One region of the Paenibacillus sp. FSL H3-0457 genome, then DNA from elsewhere that is predicted to be linked to it. Evidence: predicted binding sites of a transcription regulator. Region 1 holds the regulator's gene; the other holds the start of a gene.
The links. Region 1 encodes LexA, which represses DNA repair genes until DNA is damaged. Its sites were predicted from a motif close to CGAACATATGTTCG; they were not measured.

Region 1 (10,917 bases):
ATTATGACATATATCACGTTGTGATTTGTATTTCACACCCTACAGATCTACTAACGTAACTTCCAAAAATTCCTCCAACTGATTAAGAATATTTTCATAGTAAACTGGGGATGATGTTACTACTCTCTACCATGAATGCTACTATAAATGTACTGGTCCAAATGACTAGGAAATTTTGTTGTATATTAAAGAACGAACGTTCTAATTTATGTGAAAAAATGGCCCTGCCATCAAATATGTGGGAGGGCCTTTAATTATCTAATGGTATATTCAAAAGTATTGTCTTTTACCTTAATCAGAGCTTTTAACGGTTTATCACTATCAGCGACTTCGTTCGGTATCTCGGCTAGATAATATAACGTTGTAGTTTTTAGAGGATTGACACTAGTGATGTTGCTATAAGTAAAGTCTTCTCCTCCTTTTTCCTCAACAGTGCTGAATGTAGGGTAGTCATACTGATTATCATATATCAAGGTGACATTTGCTATTTCATCTGCATCAATGCCAGTAGTATATAAATTTTTAGCTTTTACAGTGAGTGCAAAATATGTAGAATCTTCTTCCTTTGATTCGTAGTACGTGTAGAAATTACCTGGTTTTGAAGGTTCAATCTTTTTAGAAAACTTTTGTTTAGAGACTGAAAGCTCCGCATACCCGTCTATCGTTACTGTATCATTTTTTTTAATTGTAGTTGCAGTAATTTCTTGTTCCTCATTGACAGAATCTGTTGTTATTTCATCTTTTGACTCTTCTGTTGGTTCTGTTTGCGACACAGTGGACTCCACTTCATTTGCGACGACCCCATCACTTTTTAAATCGGCATTAGGTTGAGGTGAGCAAGCTGCAAGTGTTAAAAATGCGGAAATAAGCAAAATTCCTGGTACTATTTTCATATTACTAATAATCCTCCTATTAATATTCTTATTACATAGTCTATCAGACCTAGGTAAATGTTTCTATATATAATTGCAGATATCTCTGAATTTAATGTTAAAAACGAACTTATTTTCTCACATAGTATTGGTGAGGTGATTGATATGTTAAAGGATTGTTAAAGAAAGGTCCTCCGGATCTTAGATAAGTACAAAGGTGGACGGCGTAGGTTTCCTACTATACATGAGATTATAGCCGAAACGGGTAAACATAAGACGAACGTCATGGCTGCTCTTGACGCTCTTGTGGGAGCGGAAAACTATACATTTGGAAGATGGTCTGAAATGTCCTACAAAGTGATCTTAGAAGGCTGGGTGGGGAGAACGTCCTAAGGTAGGCCGCACACGAACTTCTGGGAACATCGATTTTTGGGCTAATATTATGGGGCTTTCATGCGTAGCAGACTGATAGATAACGGATTGTGAGACATCCAGGTTGATTATGGCTGAACACAGAGAGCCGCGGCAACCCTGATTTGGACGATCAGGAAACACAGCGGACCAGTTAGGTACTAGTTGGCTCTTATAATAGTAGTAGACGGTTTATTTGAAATTATTTAACTCTTTCTTTGAAGAGCCGATTTCAGGAGTAGTTGTGGGATTAGACTTTGTACGGTGTGAAATAAAGTTGATGTTAGAGGGTGAGTTCCGCTCGATTTCTTTAGCCGAAATTATCTCGGTTAATTAAAGGGATTGTATCGCTTATGAATTGCGAGCTTATAATTTACAATATTTGTATAAGTTTAATATTTTGTTTAGGAGATTTTTAATTTAACCAGCGCTATAATTTATTGCTTTTAATGTCAGAGTAGTAATGCAATCAAAATGAGTATTTGAAATGAGTTTCTTCATTATAATAAGAAAAAAAGGCGCCCACAAAATGCCCAAAAATGTCCCCTGAATTCTTCTTCACCAGCCCACATTTCTGTGTTTATTTGTAACCAAGGCTTACATTTATATAACAAAACACATTCTTTCGTCGATTTAGATAATGGTAAACCGCAAAACTCTCTTTTCATTAATGAAAGGGGAGTTTTTTTATATTTGGTAACTAAACCTCTCCATCTGATGAATTGTATCACTTCATGCTTGTTTTAGCGCAAAACGATTGTCATTTATCTACTAACTTATTAAAGAGAAACTGAGATTAGAATTCTTTCTTACAGTGCATCAAACTGTCGGAAGCAAAAAATCTAAATTAAGCTTCCTTAGAAATTCTAATAGCCACTACATAGTAGCAAGTACTAGCTTTCACTCTATAAAAATTCCAACCATCGTTCAAATACATACAAATAAATGTTTCATTTGTATGTTGAAAGTTTCATATAGAAGAGGTATACTTTAATTAAATTTTTAACAATTTAATTTTAAATAATTAATTGGAGATGTTAATATGGATCAGGCAAAACAACTGGTGACAGATCAACGTACATTTTTTTATACAGGACAAACTAAAAATATTGAGTATCGGATTAATTCACTTCAACAGCTTAGAAAAGGAATTGAAAAGTATCAGCAACGGATTCAAGATGCACTTCGGGCAGATTTGAACAAATCAGAGGCGGAAGCTTACGGTTCCGAGATTCGCATTGTTCTGGGTGAACTGGATTTTGCATTAGAACACCTGCAGGAATGGGCTGTACCAAAACAAGTCCCAACCAATTCGGCTATGCCGGATGGGGTGAGCACCATTTACCCTGAACCATACGGAGTGGCTCTTATTATTGCACCTTGGAACTATCCTTTCCAACTGGCCTTTGGTCCACTGATTGGAGCAATTGCAGCCGGTAACTGTGCAGTTATCAAGCCTTCTGAATTAACACCAGCGGTATCTCGTCTGACATATGATCTGATTCAGGAGATCTTCCCTCAGGAGTATATCGCCGTTATGGAAGGGGAAGTTGAAGCCAGTACAGCATTGTTGAAAGAGAAGTTTGATTATATTTTCTTCACAGGAAGCACAGGTGTTGGTCGCATTGTTATGAAGGCAGCTGCGGAGCATTTGACTCCTGTAACCCTGGAGCTAGGGGGCAAGAGTCCTGCTATTGTCCATAACGATGCAGAACTGAAGCTGGTGGCCCAGCGTATTGTTCGTGGTAAGTTCCTGAATGCAGGCCAAACTTGCGTTGCTCCGGATTATTTGCTTGTACATGAACAAGTTCATGACGAATTGATAAATCTGATTGGCGCAGAGATCAAAGATAAATTTGGGGACGATGTGTTACAGAACGCTGATTTCCCGCATATTGTTAACTCGCGTAACTTTGATCGGTTGTCGAAATTCCTAACAGATGGCAAAACGCTGATTGGTGGACGTTCTGTACGAGAGCAGTTGCTCATTGAGCCGACTGTACTTGGAGATGTGAACTGGGAATCAGCTGTCATGCAAGAAGAGATCTTTGGTCCGATTCTTCCTGTATTTACGTACAGTGACCTGAATCCTATGCTAGATGAGATTGTTCGCCGGCCAAAACCATTGGCACTATATCTCTTCACACAGGATGAGCAACTGCAGAATCAGGTTCTGAATCAAGTATCCTTCGGTGGGGGATGTATTAATGACACACTTTCTCATATGACATCACACTACCTTCCGTTTGGTGGTGTAGGAGAGAGCGGCATGGGCTCATATCACGGACAACAGAGCTTTGATGTGTTCTCGCATCACAAAAGTGTTCTGAAACGCAGTGAATAATTAGCCGCTAAAATAACATAAACATGAAAAAAAGAGGTTGTCCTGTTGATCAGGATAACCTCTTTCGTATTTCATTACATCTAGTTTTGTTACTCAAGTTAAATATTAATGAATATCTCGGAAAAGGCCAATGACTTTACCCAGAATACTAACATGTTTCAAACGTAAAGGTTCGAAGGTCGCATTCTCCGGTTGAAGGCGAATATGATCTTTCTCTTTATAGAACGTTTTCACTGTAGCTTCATCGTCTTCAGTCATTGCAACGACGATATCACCGTTATCAGCAGTTTGCTGTTGACGGACAATAACATAATCTCCATTAACGATTCCAGCTTCCACCATACTATCTCCGACTACTGAAAGCATAAACACTTTCTGTTCGCCTACATAATGTGTAGGAAGAGGGAAGTAGTCTTCAATGTTCTCGGTTGCAGTGATTGGAACCCCGGCTGTAACCTTACCAACGACAGGAATACGTGCAACGCTATGAGCAAATTGATGAGAATGCTCAGATTCTTCCTGGCTCAAAAGCTCAATGGCTCTTGGCTTGGTAGGGTCGCGTCGGATCAAACCTTTTTTCTCCAAACGATCCAAATGTCCATGTACTGTTGAGCTGGAAGCCAGTCCAACCGCTTCACCAATTTCCCGTACGGAAGGAGGATACCCCTTCAACCGGACTTCATTTCGTATAAACTCCAGAATAGCCTGCTGCCTGCTGGATATCTTCGACATACCGTATCAACCCCATTTTAGTAACGTTTGGGAAAATTATAACATAGAACCTCCGTTCGTACAAACATAAGTTCTAAATAAAATAGCATTAAATCAGTGTTTTTTAGCTTATAGAACAGAAATTGTCCAAAAGTCAGAGCATAATACTGCAAATGTTTTGCACAAGTACTTGAAATAAGATATTGTTCCTTCTAAAAAAGAAGCGAACAATTGTTCTGAAAATCTATTGAACAAAACAAGTGTTCGTGTTATATTGATTTCAACAGATAGGAACAAACGTTTGGAGGCGGGGATTTAATGAGATATTCTACTTATCAAAGCATTTATGAACCAATGAATTCGGAACTGGTGAAGTCTAACATAGGGAACTACAAGAAGGTTTTAGCGCGTTTCAAGATTTCTTCATGGATGTTAAAGGTAGCCATTACTTCTATGATTATATTTATTGGATGCAGCACCGTTTTAACTGTATTTGCCGGCAATGAGAATGATGTTCTGCCAGGAGGAAAGATAGCTGTTTCACAAGGGGAAACATTATGGAGTATTTCTTTGGAACATAAACCGACGAATATGGATACACGTATTTATATAGAAGCGATTAAGAAAGTGAATCAACTTCATACAACATCCATCCAAGTGGGACAAGTACTAGCTCTACCGCAATTTGCAGAATAAAATGCACATCAATGAGTGTTAGCGCGTGTCAACTTGACAAGCAGCCTTTATAATGGCAAAGTTAATATGACTTTGTATTTTTGGAGGGGACAAGCTTGGATATAGATAGTCTGGTAGCACGCATTAACGAATTGGCTCGTAAGCAAAAGTCCACTGGATTGTCGGAGGAAGAACTTGCTGAACGTGCCGAACTAAGAGAGATTTATTTGAGTAATATTCGCAGCAATTTCAGACAACAACTGGATACCATTGAGATTGTTGATGATGAGAATGACAAAGGCCACCAAGGCAAACTCAAACACTAACGAAACCTAATGATATCATTATGATATTTAGGTTTCTTCCTGTTATTTTGAGTGTGCAATTTATAGGGGGAAATGTTGGTTTGCAATTATGTAAGCCGATACAAAGACACATAAGGGGGATTCTCATGTCGCGTTCGTTCGAGAGAACGGTTAAGAAAAATTCCAAGCAGTTAAATCAGCAACGCAAAAAAAGTGGTCAACCAATCACAGGTACACCAGGTGAAGAAGTCTTTAAGGGACGCAGTCTTTTGTTCCCTATATTTTTGATTGGTCTCGCCTTTTTGTATCTGTTTATGAGCACGTTCCTTGTGCAAGCTCCAATGACAACTTGGGACTGGGTGACCATGCTGCTTTACGTATTTTTGGCAGTCATCTTCATGCTTCGACGTCCATACATCAAGATTAGCAGTAATCGGATTATAACGACGAAGGGTAATCGTGAACGTTCAATTGGGGTTGACGATATCGTCAAATTCAGAATTGAACCAGGTACAGTTGTTATCGAACATAACAGTCGCGGGAAAAGATGGGTGTTCACCAAGTTATTGAACCGTTACGATACAGATGCGATTGCAGAACGTTTGCTGAAGTTTGCAAAAGCACACCAGATCACCGTGGAAACCGTCGAAAAGTAATTATTGCATAAAGGGGTAGATGATCGGAATGGCGTTAAAAGCGATTTTGTTCGACCTAGATGATACTTTATTATGGGATGAGCGTAGTGTTCGAGAAGCTTTTCATGAGACTTGTCTAATCGCAGCGCAAGAGACTGGGGTCAAACCAGAAGAACTTGAAGAAGCTGTTCGTAATGAGGCACGTGGACTGTATGAATCATATGAAACCTTTCCTTTTACCAAAATGATTGGAATCAATCCGTTTGAAGGCCTATGGGCTAACTTTACTGGTGGGGATCAACCTGAGTTCCGTCAGTTGGAACAGCTTGCTCCAGTTTACCGTAAAGAATCCTGGCGTCGTGGCTTGTTGAAGTTGGGTATAGATCGGGAAGATCTTGCTGAACAACTTGCTGCGCAGTTTGGAGTAGAACGGAGATCCAGACCTCATGTGTACGAAGAAACGATGGATACCTTGCGTCAGTTACAAGGCAAGTACAAACTGTTGTTGTTAACAAACGGTTGTCCTGCTTTGCAACAAGAAAAGTTGGATGGTGTACCTGAATTGACTCCTTTCTTTGATGAGATTATTATCTCGGGTAACTTCGGAAAAGGAAAACCAGATCCGTCGATATTTGAACATGCTTTGAGTAAACTGGGTGTTAAACCCGAAGAGAGCATGATGGTTGGAGACAAGTTAACGACTGATATTCGTGGTGCTTTATCATCTGGCATCCAATCCGTATGGATTAACCGTGAGCATAAGACCAACAATGAAGCGTATGCGCCAGACCATGAAATAACACATTTATCGGAATTAAATCAGCTTATTGCTAATTTCTAAGCGGAATCAGTTATAACATCTTTCCTCAGCACCCTGAAACATTGGAAGCTTCAATGAACGATGATGTCGTTCTTGAAGTTACCAATGTTTTTTTATTTGAGCTTGTTGAGTAAATTACCTTGTTAAAAGAGATCTCCATTTTTTTTGCTAAAAGTTATTGAAATTAGAGGGAAGCTGGATTAGAATGTAACTAACATACTAGTATGACTAGTATTTAGATTGTCATAAAGCAATATCTTTTTGACTTACTTCATTAAATGGAGGCAGGGAGTTATTGCTTATTATTTTCGATTGATTGTAAGCGCTTAATATTTTAGAGTATCTTCTTCCGATTTGGAAATCACACCACTTAGTAAGTGCTAATGAATGAGGTGAAGCACCTTGGATTGTGTGATTCAACATAATACACCGAATTGATATCGCTTACATTTAGCAATTATCTATTTGGTAGTGGGGGTGAAGTTGAAGGAATTGTTGCCCTCTACAAGAGGAGAAACGATGGGAAATGTACATGAATTACTCTTACTTATCAAGTCCTGGATCGGAGTGAAAACACATGGAGTCGGAAACCGCTAAAACAATGTTAACCATGACATCTTTACGTAAAGAGAGCAGATTACGAACGGCAGCAACTTTGTTCCGCAAAGACTGGCAGCTGTATTCACTATTAATCCTTCCCATCATTTATCTCCTTATTTTCAAATATGGGCCGATGATTGGTAATGTGATTGCGTTCAGACGTTTTGTTCCCGGGGGAAGTATATTTGGAGAAACGTGGGTTGGATTAAGATACTTCAAAATGTTTATTGAAGACCCTACCTTCTGGAGAGTATTCGGTAATACGCTGATGTTGGGCGGACTTGCATTGCTCTTTACATTCCCGGTTCCAATCATTTTTGCTTTGATGCTTAACGAAGTGAAGAGTAAACGATTCAAAAAGTTTGTACAGACCGCGTCTTATCTGCCTCATTTTCTGTCCATCGTTATCGTTGCAGGTATGATCCTGCAGCTGACAGCAGTGAATGGTTCCATTAATGGACTGGTGGCTTTCTTCACCGGAGACAATATTCCTTTTATGCAGCGGGCTGAGTGGTTCAGAACAATCTATATCACTTCCGAGGTATGGCAGGGTATGGGTTGGGGAGCGATTCTGTATCTGGCTGCACTGACAACCATTGATGATTCTTTGTATGAAGCTGCGCGTATCGATGGTGCCAATCGGTGGAAGCAAACGATTCATGTAACGTTACCAGGGATCTTGCCAACGATTGTGACGTTATTGATTTTGAACATGGGTAATTTCTTGGCTGTTGGATTTGAAAAAATCTTACTCTTGTACAATCCGCTGATCTACGAGACATCTGATGTGATCTCCACTTACCTGTATCGGGTGGGACTGGAATCCAGTAACTTCAGTTATGCTACCGCAATTGGCTTGTTCGAATCGCTGATCGGTCTGATTCTGGTGTTCTCCGTAAATGCCATTTCACGCAGACTGACACAAAGAAGCTTATGGTAAAGGAGGAGCACCATGCAGGAATCCAGATCTTACAAGGTATTTAAAGTATTCAATGTCATCTTTCTGCTGTTCGTGGTATTTATTACGCTCTATCCATTCTTAAATGTCGTGGCACAATCCTTCAGTAGTGAGTCCTATATTAATTCGGGTAAGGTTAGTTTGTTCCCAAGAGGATTCAATGTGGAGACATACAAGACCATCTCACGTGACAGCATGTTCTGGACGAATTATAAAAATACGATTATCTACACTGTAGTAGGTACGTTAATCTCCATGTTTATGACGACTATTTTCGCATATGCACTGTCCAAAAAGAGATTGATGGGTCGCAAGTTTCTGACGATGTTCGCCGTATTCACGATGTTCTTCAGTGGTGGATTGATTCCAAACTATGTGTTGATTAATTCTCTTGGGTTCAATAACACTATGTGGGCACTTGTTGTTCCTGGCGCAATTAGCATATACAACATGCTGATCATGAAGTCATTTTTTGAAAATATGCCTGAAGAACTGGAGGAAGCTGCCTCCATTGACGGTTTGAACACCTACGGGATCTTGTTACGCATTATATTGCCGCTTAGTAAAGCCGTTATGGCAACGATGGTGCTGTTCTACGCAGTAGGTCATTGGAATTCCTGGTTCCCAGCCTTTCTGTATTTGGACAAAAAAGAACTGTTCCCGGTCACCATTTATTTGCGCAATATGATTGCAGGAGCGACAAGTGGGGCATCTGCCGGTGCAACCTCAGCTGATAACCTGACACAGATTGCTGCCAATATTAAGTCAGTAACGATGGTATTAACCATCTTGCCGATACTCACCATCTATCCATTTGTCCAAAGATACTTTGTAACCGGGATCATGTTAGGGTCTGTTAAACAGTAATACGTAGCAGTTCTATGGCAAAGTCAACCTAAACCAAATTCAGGGGGATAACCTAAATGAATCAAAAGCCACGTAAGTTTGTTGGTAAAATGGTGTTGGCATCAATGATGACCGTTGTTCTGGCAGCATGTAGCAGCGGTAATGGAGCAGGAGGTGACGTCACAGAAGTTCAAACCAAGGCAGCGATGGAGACGTACAATGTAGGGGATACATTCAAGGCGACTGAGCCGTTTAATCTATCGATACTGTATAGTGATCAACCTACCTATCCGTACAAAAAAGACTGGTTGCTTTTCAAAAAGATGACTGAAATGACTGGTGTTACACTTGAGCCAACGATTGTTCCTATGAGTGACTATTCTCAGAAGAGATCTCTTCTAATCAGTTCTGGTGATGCACCGCTGGTTATTCCAAAGACCTATCCTGGTGAAGAATCTGCTTTTGTATCTTCCGGTGCGATTCTGCCCGTTAGTGATTATATTGATTTGATGCCCAACTTCAAGGATAAAGTGGAAAAATGGGGATTGGAAGAAGAAATCGAAGGACTTCGACAGGAAGATGGCAAGTATTATGTACTCCCGGGTCTGCATGAAGAAGTATGGCCAGATTATACATTAATCGTAAGAACAGATGTTTTTGAAGAAAATAACATTGCTATCCCAACCACATGGGATGAACTGTATGACGCTGCAAAGAAACTCAAAGAGCTGTACCCGGATTCCGTTCCGTTCTCGGACCGATTCCAATTTAATAGCACATTAGGTATTGCGGCTACCGGCTTTGGTACCAAGGCTGGATGGGGTTTTGGTAACGGATTGACGTATAAGGAAGATCAGGATGAATTTGTGTACACGGCTACTACGCCGGAGTATAAGGAAATGCTAACGTACTTTAACAAGTTGGTATCCGAAGGATTGCTGGACAAAGAAAGTTTCACACAGGATGATGATCAGGCTGTACAGAAATTTGTATCCGGCAAATCATTCATGATTAATGGTAATTCCCAAACGGTGGTGCTGCACCGAAATGATATGAACAAAACGCTGGGAGAAGGTAAATACTCTGTTGCAAAGATTACAGTACCTGGTGGGCCAAAAGGGCAATTAATGTCTGGCTCAAGACTTGAAAACGGTGTCATGATATCCGGGAAAATTCAAAAAAGCGAAAACTTCAAATCCATTATGCAATTTGTGGATTGGTTATACTACAGTGATGAGGGTCAAGAGTTTGCCAAATGGGGCGTTGAAGGCGAAACATTTACCAAAGAGGGTGGAAAACGTAAATTGGTAGAAGATGTGAACTACAATGGCTTGAATCCTAAAGGCACGAAGGATCTACGTATTGACTTTGGTTTCTCTGGTGGAGTATTTGCCTACGGTGGTACGACAGATCTGCTGCAATCGATGTTTAGTGAAGAAGAGTTGAAATTCCAGCAAGACATGAAGGATACCAAGGAAGTGATCCCGGCAGAACCACCAATTCCTTACTCTTCAGAGGACCGTGAACGGGTGACACTTCTGAGTACACCACTGAAAGATTATTCGGATCAAAATACACTTAAATTTATCTTGGGTGAGCGGGACTTGTCTGAATTCGATACGTTTGCCAAAGAGCTGGATAGTCAAGGATTATCTAATTATCTGAAGCTGGCAAATGACACGTACAAAGCCTACAAAGAAAACAAGCAATAATATATTTGATGTTGGCCAGATTACCGTT
Region 2 (10,917 bases), 310 kb from region 1:
CTCAATGATGAGCTTCCAAACGATATTCATCAGAGTGAATGATGTCAAATTGTTACTCCACGGTCATTTCAAAATAGAATGAATCCCTCTACATCTTTAAGTTAAATCAATGGAGGACTCATACGTCCTCCATTGACTCGTATGAGAGAGTTGATCTTCGAACACCAGTTTCTGCAATATTTCTATTGCATGAAGAAAAAACGGGCAAGATCCTCATTAAATGAATGGCTATTTAAAATCAAAATGGATATGCACTGTTTTTGGATACATGAATAATTTCAGATGGAAACCTTGCCTTAAAATATTTTTCGACTTTCAGATGAATTCTTTTCTCGTACCATTTCTCCCAGCCGTTCGCCCCAAATAATTGTGGCATCCCTAACCGCTTAGATCTCATCCCCATTTGACCATCACCAATCAATAGCGTATCAATCCAAATTCGATCAGTTATGCCTTGTAACATGTTAGCGAAATTAGGTGAAAAAGGTAGCACAGGGGAAATAGATACTTGTGTATGTATCCCTGCATCATTTATCTTTTTCAAGGCTTTAACTCGTAAATCTATTCCAGGAGCATAGGGCGAAAAAATTCGTTTCACGTCTTCGCGATCTGTCTCGATTGTCATTGAAACCATAATTCTACATTTTTCCTTTAATTTCAGCAGTATATCAAGGTCTCTGGCAACCAGCGGGCTTCTAGTTTGAATTTGAAGCGAATCTGGTGGGTTTTTATCCATTTCTTCCAATAGGCTTCTTGTAATGTTTGCCTTCTGCTCTACAGGTTGATAAGGATCTGTGGCTGATGACATGAATATACTTATGGGTTTATTTTTACGTCTTAGAAGAGAGACTTCCCTTAGATAGTTTTCTGCTGCATTTTTCTTAACATCGACCCACGATCCCCAAGGAATATCCTTAAACTTTTGAATAGGCATTTCTCTGACGTAACAGTATTCGCAAGCAAATGCACAACCCGTATAGGGATTTAGTGAATGAGTAAAACCAATATCTAGATAACCTTTTACTTCACTTAATATTTTCTTAGACACAATGTCTTTGATTTCAATTGGCATGACGCTACCATCCCCTCAATTACTTTTATGCCCACTTCTCCTCTTGCGTTTTATCTTAAAATTTCTCATGCTACTTGAAAAGTAGGCACCTTTTTATTAGATAGGAACCAGAATGTAACTATTGGGTGTTAACAACAAAACAACCGTTTTTATAAATAAAGGTAACGGCGGCTTATCTTTGGCTTGAAAATTGAAAATATCCGCAATAGGACCGTCAAAAGCAATGATGCGGTCGGTAATCGTATTGCGAGGATCGCGGAACATGACATCAAGTACTTTAAACCAATCCTTACATTGAAGCAATTGTTTCCCTACAATGATGACTTGATAATTACGTCCCGCAAGCGAACCCGGAAATTGGGCATCCTGCTGATTTTTAGACTGTCTTAAACCTTCTGCTATTCCTCCCCCTTCGCGGCTTTTCTTTTGAATGTCCTTACTGAATACAGGGGCAGATTTATAATAATGGAGTTTTTTTATCTTTGACATCCAAACATAGTTTACTCTGCCTTTTTATTTATCTTTTTTGTGATTCCCGGTTTGCCAAAAGATCTGCTCGTACTTGTTGCATCCATGAGTTAGATTCTTATTTTCTATGTTCATTTGAGCAAATCAGTAATATCAACGTTCATATGTTCGGTAAGCATTAAGGTTACATCCACTTTCACTTTGCTCCATAATAATGTCATTTTATGAATGTAACCTCTCACCGAATAATCTACCGTTAAACTCAGCTCAGATCTCACTTCATCTATGATTTTAATATGATGTTCCTTTAGCCTTTGTTTTGATTTGTACATTTCTAAAGCAATTTTCTTTTGGGTACCGTCCAAGTAGTCAACATACACAGATTTCATTTTGAAGTTTGAAGCGTATATTTTATGCTTATCTACCTCCAGAGCACCTAAAAGATAAGGGAGCTCTACCACCCTCTTCACGAGTGAAAGTTCCTCGCAAGTCTGTCGCACTTTATACGCCTCCTTCTTCAAGTTTCACAGCGACCAATTGATCAAAATCGACCCATTCAAATCCATTCTCCATTTCAATTTTGATTTTCTTTCCAAAGGTACTGACTGAAGTGACGATCCCGTGTATATACCGATTGCCTGACTCAGTAAATATTGCAAAGGTGGCTTGCAATGTATAATTGAGCGACATATCTATATTTTGTGTAATAATCTCCCACTCATCTTCATGGATCAGCGGTTTCGTTAGATAATGAACTTGAGTACGATGCTGTATAATTCGTTCTTTATGTTGAGGAAGCATCATGCGGCTCGATTCCCATAATCCATTGGCCTCCAGTTTTTTGCTCATTTATAATGCCCCCCAATTTTAGATGCTCGATCGATCGCTTGACCCGCAGCCGTAATGGAGCTCGCTCGTAAAATGGCAATGTCGCCAAATCGATCCTTAATGTCGTCCATCACCTGATCAATGGCCCGTTTCTGCTCTTGATCATCAAAAAAAGATAGTTGATATGTATCCGCGTTGGATAATTGAGATAGGGATACGCCTACACGGCGCACAGGTTGCCCATCCCAGTGTTGATGGAATATGCGTTTGGCTATCTTGCATACATCAACGGTTATGTTTGTAGGATCAGACAGTTTAACCTGCCTGTGAAAACCAGTGGGGTGGTCAAAATCCGCTCCAGACACACTCACAGATACGACACTACTCATCAGTCCCTTTTTGCGGGCTCTTCTGCATACTTCAGTGCAGATATCGAGAATAACCACTTCGATCTCCCAAGCCTCTGTGAAATCTCTAGGCAGGGTCATTCCGTTTCCAATATCTTTTTGTGTACTGTGCGTGTTGACGGTTACCGGCGAATTGTCGAGTCCATTTGCGACTCGCCAGATGACTTCTCCATTAACCCCCCACTTATTTCTTAGTTTAGAAAGAGGTGTATTTGCCAGGTCTCTAATGGTTCGGATGCCCATCTTCCACAGATGTTTTTCCATTCTGGAGCCTATCCCCCACATATCGCGGATGGGCTTATCTCCAATATGGAGGTGTAACTCCTCTTTTTTTAAGTGGAAAATGCCCCCCTCTGCTTTTTTAGCGATCATATCGCAGCATAATTTACTGATGATTTTGTTTTCACCAATGCCAGCTCTCGCGTAAACGCCTGTTTCATTATAGATTTTGTCTTGAATTTGCTTGGCCAAATCGATTGGATCATTACCGAATAGATGCATAGACCCTGTAAAATCAGCGAATAATTCGTCTATACTGTACGGTTCGACCAGATCAGTGAACTCCTCAATAATGGACATGATTTGAGTGGATACTTCGATGTATTCTTGCATGTGTGGTCTCACAATGATCAGTTCAGGGCACTTCTGAAGAGACTGCCAGAGTGGTTCCGCGGTAGATACACCCTTCGCTTTGGCTAGTGGACAAGCGGCAAGGATAATTCCAGAACGTCTTGCGGGGTCTCCCGCGACAGCTAATGGTCTATTTTTGTATTGAGGCAATTTTGCCTTTTCGACTGAAGCATAAAAGCTCTGCATATCAATGAGCATAATGGTTCGTTGCTTAGTCAACACTGTAATCACTCCTGTACTTTTAAGAACGTATGTTTGTATATATTATAAACAGAACACATGTTCCTTATGCAAGAGGTAAATATTTATAGTAGACCACGACGAAGTGATGGATTCAAATCATACTAAGTCACACCAGCTTCTCCAGCATTTGAACTCCCACCTGTAAACACAGTTTTCATTCACAAAGTTAGTTAAACAAAAACAGCCGATCACGTTGATCGGTTGCCTCCTTGTTGTTTGAGCTATCGTCTCATTGGTATATTTACTTTCACCCGGATCTACCCCCGGTTTCACATTCCAGAAGTCAAACAATGCCTCTTCCAGCACATTACAGTGCTCACACTCTACTACTCCTCTATGATATACATCCATCAAATGGGCAATAAAACCATGTTCTTGTCCCACGACAAATAACAAAAGCAGCCGACATCAGCTGCTGCTTTCGTAGTATTTTATGGTTGAATGTTACTCCATCCGCTTACATCACATTGTCCATAATCATTATCACCTACAGCAACCATCGTACCATCCGATTTCAGTCCAATTGTATAGGCACACCCCGCAGAAATAGCTCGAATTTCGTACCAGCCACGTACATCACATTGGTGATGTTTATTCGAACCCACAGCAACCATTGTACCGTCGGACTTAAGACCAACGGAATGATAACTCCCCGCTGCAACTGCTACAATATCGCGCCAACCGCTTACGTCGCATTCACCATCATTATTTCTTCCCACAGCCACTACCGTGCCATCCGATTTGAGCCCCACCGTATGAAGATACCCTGCCGCAACAGCCAATATGTCGTCCCAGTCATTTACGCTACATTGGTTATATTTATTGTTACCAACTGCTGTTACCGTTCCGTCTAATTTTAGACCAACTGTATGCCAGTCACCCGTCGTGACCGATACAATGTCGCGCCAGCTGCTCACGTTGCATTCCCCTTCATTATTTCGCCCCACCGCAACCACGGTGCCATCTGATTTAACCCCAACCGTACGGCACCAACCTGCCGAAACGGTTACTATATCGCGCCATTCACTTACATTGCATTGGTCATGCTTATTCCAACCTATAGCAGTTACCGTACCATCAGATTTAAGACCAACGGTATGGGCATTACCGGTGTTCGTAGCCATATGAACATTACCAGCCGCAACTGCGACAATATGGCACCAATCGCTTACCTTACATTGATCATATTTATTATCACCCACAGCTGTTACTGTTCCGTCAGATATAAGAGCAACGGTATGACGACGACCCGCCGCTATGGTACAGTTACGGAACCGTTTCGTCTCAAAAACCGCTTCATTCCGTGAATTGTAGTCCATATCTTTCTCCCCTCCACCAATTGAAAATCCGCCGATAGTTCAACTGTAAGTCATAAAGTTTGTTGTTAAATCGCATGTTACAAAAGAAAGGCTCGCACAGGCAGGGTATTATTAGTTCCCTGCCCAATACGAGCGTCTATGTCATATTGCACTCAAACGGTTGATCCGAATGTGTACTTTAGCAATCGTTTCATTTCATGTAGCGATAGTCTAATAGATCCTTCAAATTTGAAATTTTCTGCAACAGCTTTTCTCCGACATTGGTTTCCCTCACCAGCTTCCGCGCCAGTTCTTTGTCCACCAATCTTTTTAGAGATAACACGTCCGTTCCGTTACATAACACATCTTCTTTTGAATTAAATTTCTTGTGGGCGACGAGCTGCATGCCAAAGGAATTGTACAACAAGGTATATCCGGCAATGCCCGTTGTGGATTGATAGGCTTTGGAAAAACCGCCGTCAATCACGATCATTTTTCCGTTTGCTTTAACAGGGCTCTCTCCACTAATTTCTTTGACTGGCGTGTGCCCGTTAATGACATGTCCATGATCTGGATTCAAATCAAACTCCTGCAAGATTATTCGACAGATCTCTTCATTTTCACGTAAATGGTAGTAAGGATTCTTTCTCTCTTTATGTGCTTCTTTATCTTGGATAAAATACCGTTCAAAAGTGGTCATTTCTCTCTTTCCAAAGAGCGAGGAACATTCTCCTGTCCAGATGTACCATACCATATCCGTCGCCAGATCTTCTGTCTCTTCCGGATGCGCAAAGGCGTAACGTAAATAATCTTCAAAAACATCAAGCAATTGACGGCCCGCATATGTCTTGTCTTCAATCTGCATTTCTTCCATATTTCCTTCTTCATCCAAAGGAATACAGCCGTGGATTAACAAATTCCCGTTGTATTTTAAATAAAGGCTGCCCTTTTTCATGAGAAAATTCATATGTCTGGCCATCTTTTCGGAATGCTGAACGGAAAACAACAGCTTTTCCATCACCTGGCGTTCTTCCTCAAGCAATTGTTCGGGCTTCTGCGGATTTACGGTTGCGAAACAGGTGTTTTCCAGGTGGTACGTTTTACCGCAGATGTTGATTTCATTGTTGTCGTAATCAATCTGCTCCAGCAAAAGTCTTTCAGACATATTAAAGTATGGGCGTCTCTTGATAATCGGGCTTTCAAGTTTAAACTGAATCATGGCAATGGCTTGGTGAATTTTGGTGATCTGCAGAATTTCCTGCTCCGATACATTATGTCCAGCCTGTAACTTAGGTCTGAAGGACGGATTGTCTTCGTAATATTTCTCCGCCAGGTTTAGCAGTGGGCGCAGATTGATTCCGTATACATCTTCAATGATGTCCAGATTATCGTATCTGGCGCAGATCCGAATAATATTCGCAAGGCAGACTAGAGAACCTGCGTAGGCTCCGATCCAGAGGACATCATGGTTCCCCCACTGTATGTCTACAGAATGGTAGTTGATCAGCGTATCCATAATTTTATCGGGGTACGGCCCCCGGTCATAGATATCTCCAACCACATGAAGATGGTCAACCACCAGGCGCTGTGTCGTATAGGCAAGGCCGATAATGAGATTGTCCGCCTGGCCCAAAGATATAATTTGCCGATATATTTCCTCGTAATAAGGATCCTTATTGTTGGTCGAATCCGTCTTGTATAGAAGCTCTTCTACAATATATACATATTGCTCTGGCAGAGCTTTACGCAATTTTGAGCGTGTATACTTGGAAGAGGCATAAGAAATAAGCTTAAGCATGTGTTCAATTGTCAGTCTATACCACTGGTTCAAAGCCTGTTTATTGCTCAGTTCCCCTATAACCAGCTGAATTTTTTCTTCCGGGTAATAAACTAACGCCGCAAAATCATTGATTTCTTGGTCCGTCCAAACCTCCCGGAATAATTCTTTGATTTTCTCTTTGACGGTACCTGAACCGTTTCGTAGTACATGCTGAAAAGCCTGAAACTCCCCATGCAAATCACTGACAAAATGCTCGGTTCCCTTAGGGAGATTGGAGATCGCTTCAAGGTTGATGATCTCTGTTATGATTTTTTCTTCCGTATCATATTTCTCGGCCAATAAATCTAGAAACTGCTCATCCAAAACAGATGTCCCCCTTCAAGGAAGTATGGTGTTGTATAGCCGGGTCCAAAAGCTTTAGACCTATATCAAATTACACTCTATACTTGGCATTGATTACATGGTAATTATCAGCATCGCCTTTCCCCATCATACTCCAGTTCATCATATATGAACAAATTTCATTGAATGGATTTGAATAAACAATGTTTGTAGTTATTTTAGGAATTAGAATTGTGTTCAATGGGATAATGTTCTGGTCCCTCGACATTTTTTTACTAAATGCTATTTTACACAATGAAAAATAAACGATCTATTCTGAGAATTTGCTTGTTTGAATTCCCAATCACCATATGTTTTAATTTTTGAAAAACCGATTTGTTTCAGCGATTCATTGAATTCTTCTTGATTTCGAAACCTCAGCTGCATTTTTTCATGAACTAATACTTTGTCTGTTTTGGTATTTTTTACAATTTCATAGAAAGTGTAAATATCTCCCTCAAACCCTTCATATTCTGTATAAATTTCTAAAGGATCTCCGCTTAGTCTATCTTTAGCTAAGTCAGGAGTTTTGTCCTTCTCCCATTCTTCCCATATTTTTACCAAAGGGTTTCTTGTATCAAAAATAAAGTGACCCCCGATTTTTAGGGATCGGAATACGTCTGAGATTACTCGTTTCCAGCTGTCATCTGTAAGAAATACCTGTGCAACATTCGCTGTCATAATTACCGCATCATAGGTATTGGTTTGTAAATCTGCACTATCACCTATAATCCATTCCACACTTTCAGAATTATCTTTACTTCTCGCTATTTCAATCGCTTCTTCATTGGGATCTATAGCGGTAATTTTATAACCGTACTGAACAAGATGAGTAGTCCATCTTCCTGTTCCACAGCCCAGGTCAGCTATAGATTCTACTTGTAATCTCTTTAACAATGAAAGGAAAAATTCATCGTCTTTTCCCCAATGGTTAATCTGGTCATATACTAATGGAATCATAAATAATGTCTCCTCACTTTCAACAGCATTTTACTGTGCTCAACAGTTTGATGTCTCGTACATAAGCTATACGGTTTTATTCTTACTCTGTGAACCAAAAACTTCCCTGGTTGCTTCTATAAAAGATAACATCATTGGTGAAAGCCACTTGTCTTTATGCCACAACATCTGTGTATATACCTGCAAGTCCGGAATTTGCCAGGGGAGGACAACAAGTTCTCCACGTTCAACTTCAGATTCCGCGACGATCTCAGGAAGAAAGGCAATACCGATTCCTGAAATTGCACATTGTTTAATGGCTTCAGCACTTTGAAACTCTAAATATGTAATGTTATCAATGCCCTCTTTCTCAAATGACCGATCAAACATCGTTCGATAGGGACAACCCTTCTCATTTGTCAGGAACACTTCATCATGAAAATCTTCCAATTGCAGCACAGTTCGTTTGGCGAGTGGGTGATCTGGAGCAGCTAACAATCGGAAATGTTCTTCCAGCAAAGGTTCCACGGAAAGTCCACTCGAGCGAATGGGTTCATCCAACATATAAACAATATCCGTGGTTCCCTCAAAGAGCGTTTGCTTGAGCTCTTGATTCGGAACTGAGCGGAAAATTAAGCGAACTCCCGGATGCTGCGAACGAAACCGTTGGAAGACAGGTGGGAGCCGATAGGAGCAAATAACCTCATTCGCACTTATCGTTAAGGTTCCACTTAGTTTTTCATTATCATGGACAGCACTACGAGCTTCGTCCATTTTTTCGAGAACGCCTTGGGCGTGTGTTAAAAAGCGTTTACCCGCAGTTGTGAGCGCGAGTTGCTTGCCCAACCGATCAAAGAGGCGAACACCAAGTTCATCTTCCAATGCTTTAATTTGCATCGTGACGTTGGAAGGAACGTAGCTCAGCACTTCTGCTGCCCGCGTGAAATTCAATGTTTTTGCAACCGTACAAAACGTATTCAGTTGACGCAATTCCATCCGATGATCCCCCCTTCATCTTTCAATTTTATTGAATACTATTATGAATTCTATTCACTTTTATTGAGAGTATCACAGCTCTATACTGAGTACAAGAGATCACAGTGAACATGTGGTTTTTCATTTTGAAGGGAGCAATTATACGATGGATTATGAAATTTTTAATTTGGGTGATGTACTCTTACAATCAGGAGTGACGTTACCAAACGCTTATCTCGCTTATCAAACTTACGGAAAATTAAATGAACAGAAAGACAATGTCATTGTCTATCCAACGGCTTTTGGAGATCAGCATATTCAGAATGAATGGCTCATTGGCAGCGGGATGGCACTGGATCCAGAGAAATATTTTATTATCGTTCCGAATTTGATGGGCAATGGACTCTCTTCCTCTCCCAGTAACACGCCTCCTCCATTCGATCGGGCTAACTTTCCACAGGTAACCATCTATGATAACGTACGATTCCAGCACCAACTGCTGACCGAAAAATTCGGTATTCAAAAGATTGCTCTCGTCGTCGGGTGGTCAATGGGCGGCATTCAGGCATTTCAATGGGGGGCAAGTTACCCGGAGATGGTTGAACGAATTGCACCTTTCGGAGGCATCGCCAAACCTTGGCCTCACACATTTGTGGTCCTGGAAGGCGTGAAAGCTTCACTGCTATCTGCAGTCGGCTTCGACTCAAGTAAATTAAACCATCTAAGTTCTACAGACATGCGTGCCGTTGGTCGGGTGTATGCGGGATGGGGACTATCACATGCATTTTATAGAGAAGAGCTTTACCGTGAGATGGGATTTGACACATTGGAGGATTTTGTAGCTGGTGTTTGGGAAAATAGCTTTATGAATATGGATCCGCATAATGTTCTGGCCATGTTATGGACAGGACAACATGCAGATATCAGTGCAAACCCCTCCTATAACGGAGACTTTGATAAAGCACTTCAGAGCATAAAAGCTTATGCCTGTATCATGCCGGGAAGCACGGATCTCTTCTGCACAGCGGCCGATAACGAATACGAAGCTAAGCGTATACCTAATGCTGTCTTGAAACCAATCCAATCGATCTGGGGCCATTTTGCCGGTCGTGGAATCAACAGTGCCGATAATCAATTTATTGATGACAATCTAAAACACTTGTTGTCACTTAGCATTAATGAATAGATCGTCACTTGCGTTGGGAACTCAGTGAAGAGAAGCATTGATCTTTCGGAGGGAGAGCTCCCCCAAGCAGTGGTGTTGTTGAGTGATGATGTAGAAATTAAGGAACCAGCAATAATGAAGTTGAGGATCTTATTCCGATGTTTCTTTGCATCCTCTGCCAGTCTCATTTCTATGTCTTTCATCTTTAATTCCACCGGATAACTCACTCTGGTTGCCATTACAAACACACCTCCAAGATGATCTTGAAGGTGTGTTTGATTAATACATATTCCTAAGGATTATAACTGCAATTAAGTAAGTACAGTCATCGCCTCTCTTGTGAATGGAACCAGATCATCAGTACGTCCTTCTTGAATTTTCTTAACCCATTCAGGGTCGACTAGAAGAGCACGGCCTACAGCAACCAGATCAAACTCATCATTCTGAAGTCGTTGTACCAATCCCTCGATACCGGCGTTACTTGCGCCTTTACCTTCTGTGAACAGACTTGTAAAGTCACCATCAAGACCAATCGATCCAACAGTGATTGTCGGTTTACCAGTCAGTTTTTTGGTCCATCCAGCAAAATTCAGATCAGACCCTTCGAATTCCGGCTCCCAGAAACGACGTGTGGAACAGTGGAAGATATCGACTCCAGCTTGAACCAACGGTGCGAGAAGCTGCTCCAGTAATTCAGGTGTTTCAGCCAATTTAGCCTGATAATCATCTGT

Region 2: a site for LexA is predicted at 3,650-3,663, ahead of MHH25_RS16455 (DNA polymerase IV). Genes of this name have one in related genera too.

The regions. Positions count from the first base shown of each region.
Region 1 covers NZ_CP150283.1:4,033,161-4,044,077, reverse strand. Annotated here, with positions in the region: gene MHH25_RS17880 (bZIP transcription factor) at 255-893, opposite strand; gene MHH25_RS17875 (aldehyde dehydrogenase) at 2,326-3,627, shown strand; gene lexA (transcriptional repressor LexA) at 3,733-4,359, opposite strand; gene MHH25_RS17865 (LysM peptidoglycan-binding domain-containing protein) at 4,657-5,034, shown strand; gene MHH25_RS17860 (DUF896 domain-containing protein) at 5,130-5,339, shown strand; gene MHH25_RS17855 (hypothetical protein) at 5,465-5,974, shown strand; gene MHH25_RS17850 (HAD family hydrolase) at 6,003-6,794, shown strand; gene MHH25_RS17845 (ABC transporter permease subunit) at 7,351-8,313, shown strand; gene MHH25_RS17840 (carbohydrate ABC transporter permease) at 8,326-9,198, shown strand; gene MHH25_RS17835 (extracellular solute-binding protein) at 9,255-10,889, shown strand.
Region 2 covers NZ_CP150283.1:3,719,275-3,730,191, reverse strand. Annotated here, with positions in the region: gene MHH25_RS16480 (helix-turn-helix domain-containing protein) at 1-42, shown strand, start outside; gene MHH25_RS16475 (radical SAM protein) at 239-1,072, opposite strand; gene MHH25_RS16470 (hypothetical protein) at 1,169-1,561, opposite strand; gene MHH25_RS16465 (hypothetical protein) at 1,672-2,040, opposite strand; gene MHH25_RS16460 (YolD-like family protein) at 2,042-2,389, opposite strand; gene MHH25_RS16455 (DNA polymerase IV) at 2,386-3,624, opposite strand; gene MHH25_RS16450 (chromosome condensation regulator) at 4,080-4,967, opposite strand; gene MHH25_RS16445 (fructose-1,6-bisphosphatase) at 5,158-7,089, opposite strand; gene MHH25_RS16440 (class I SAM-dependent methyltransferase) at 7,351-8,067, opposite strand; gene MHH25_RS16435 (LysR family transcriptional regulator) at 8,134-9,042, opposite strand; gene MHH25_RS16430 (alpha/beta fold hydrolase) at 9,188-10,207, shown strand; gene MHH25_RS16425 (NADH:flavin oxidoreductase) at 10,498-10,917, opposite strand, start outside.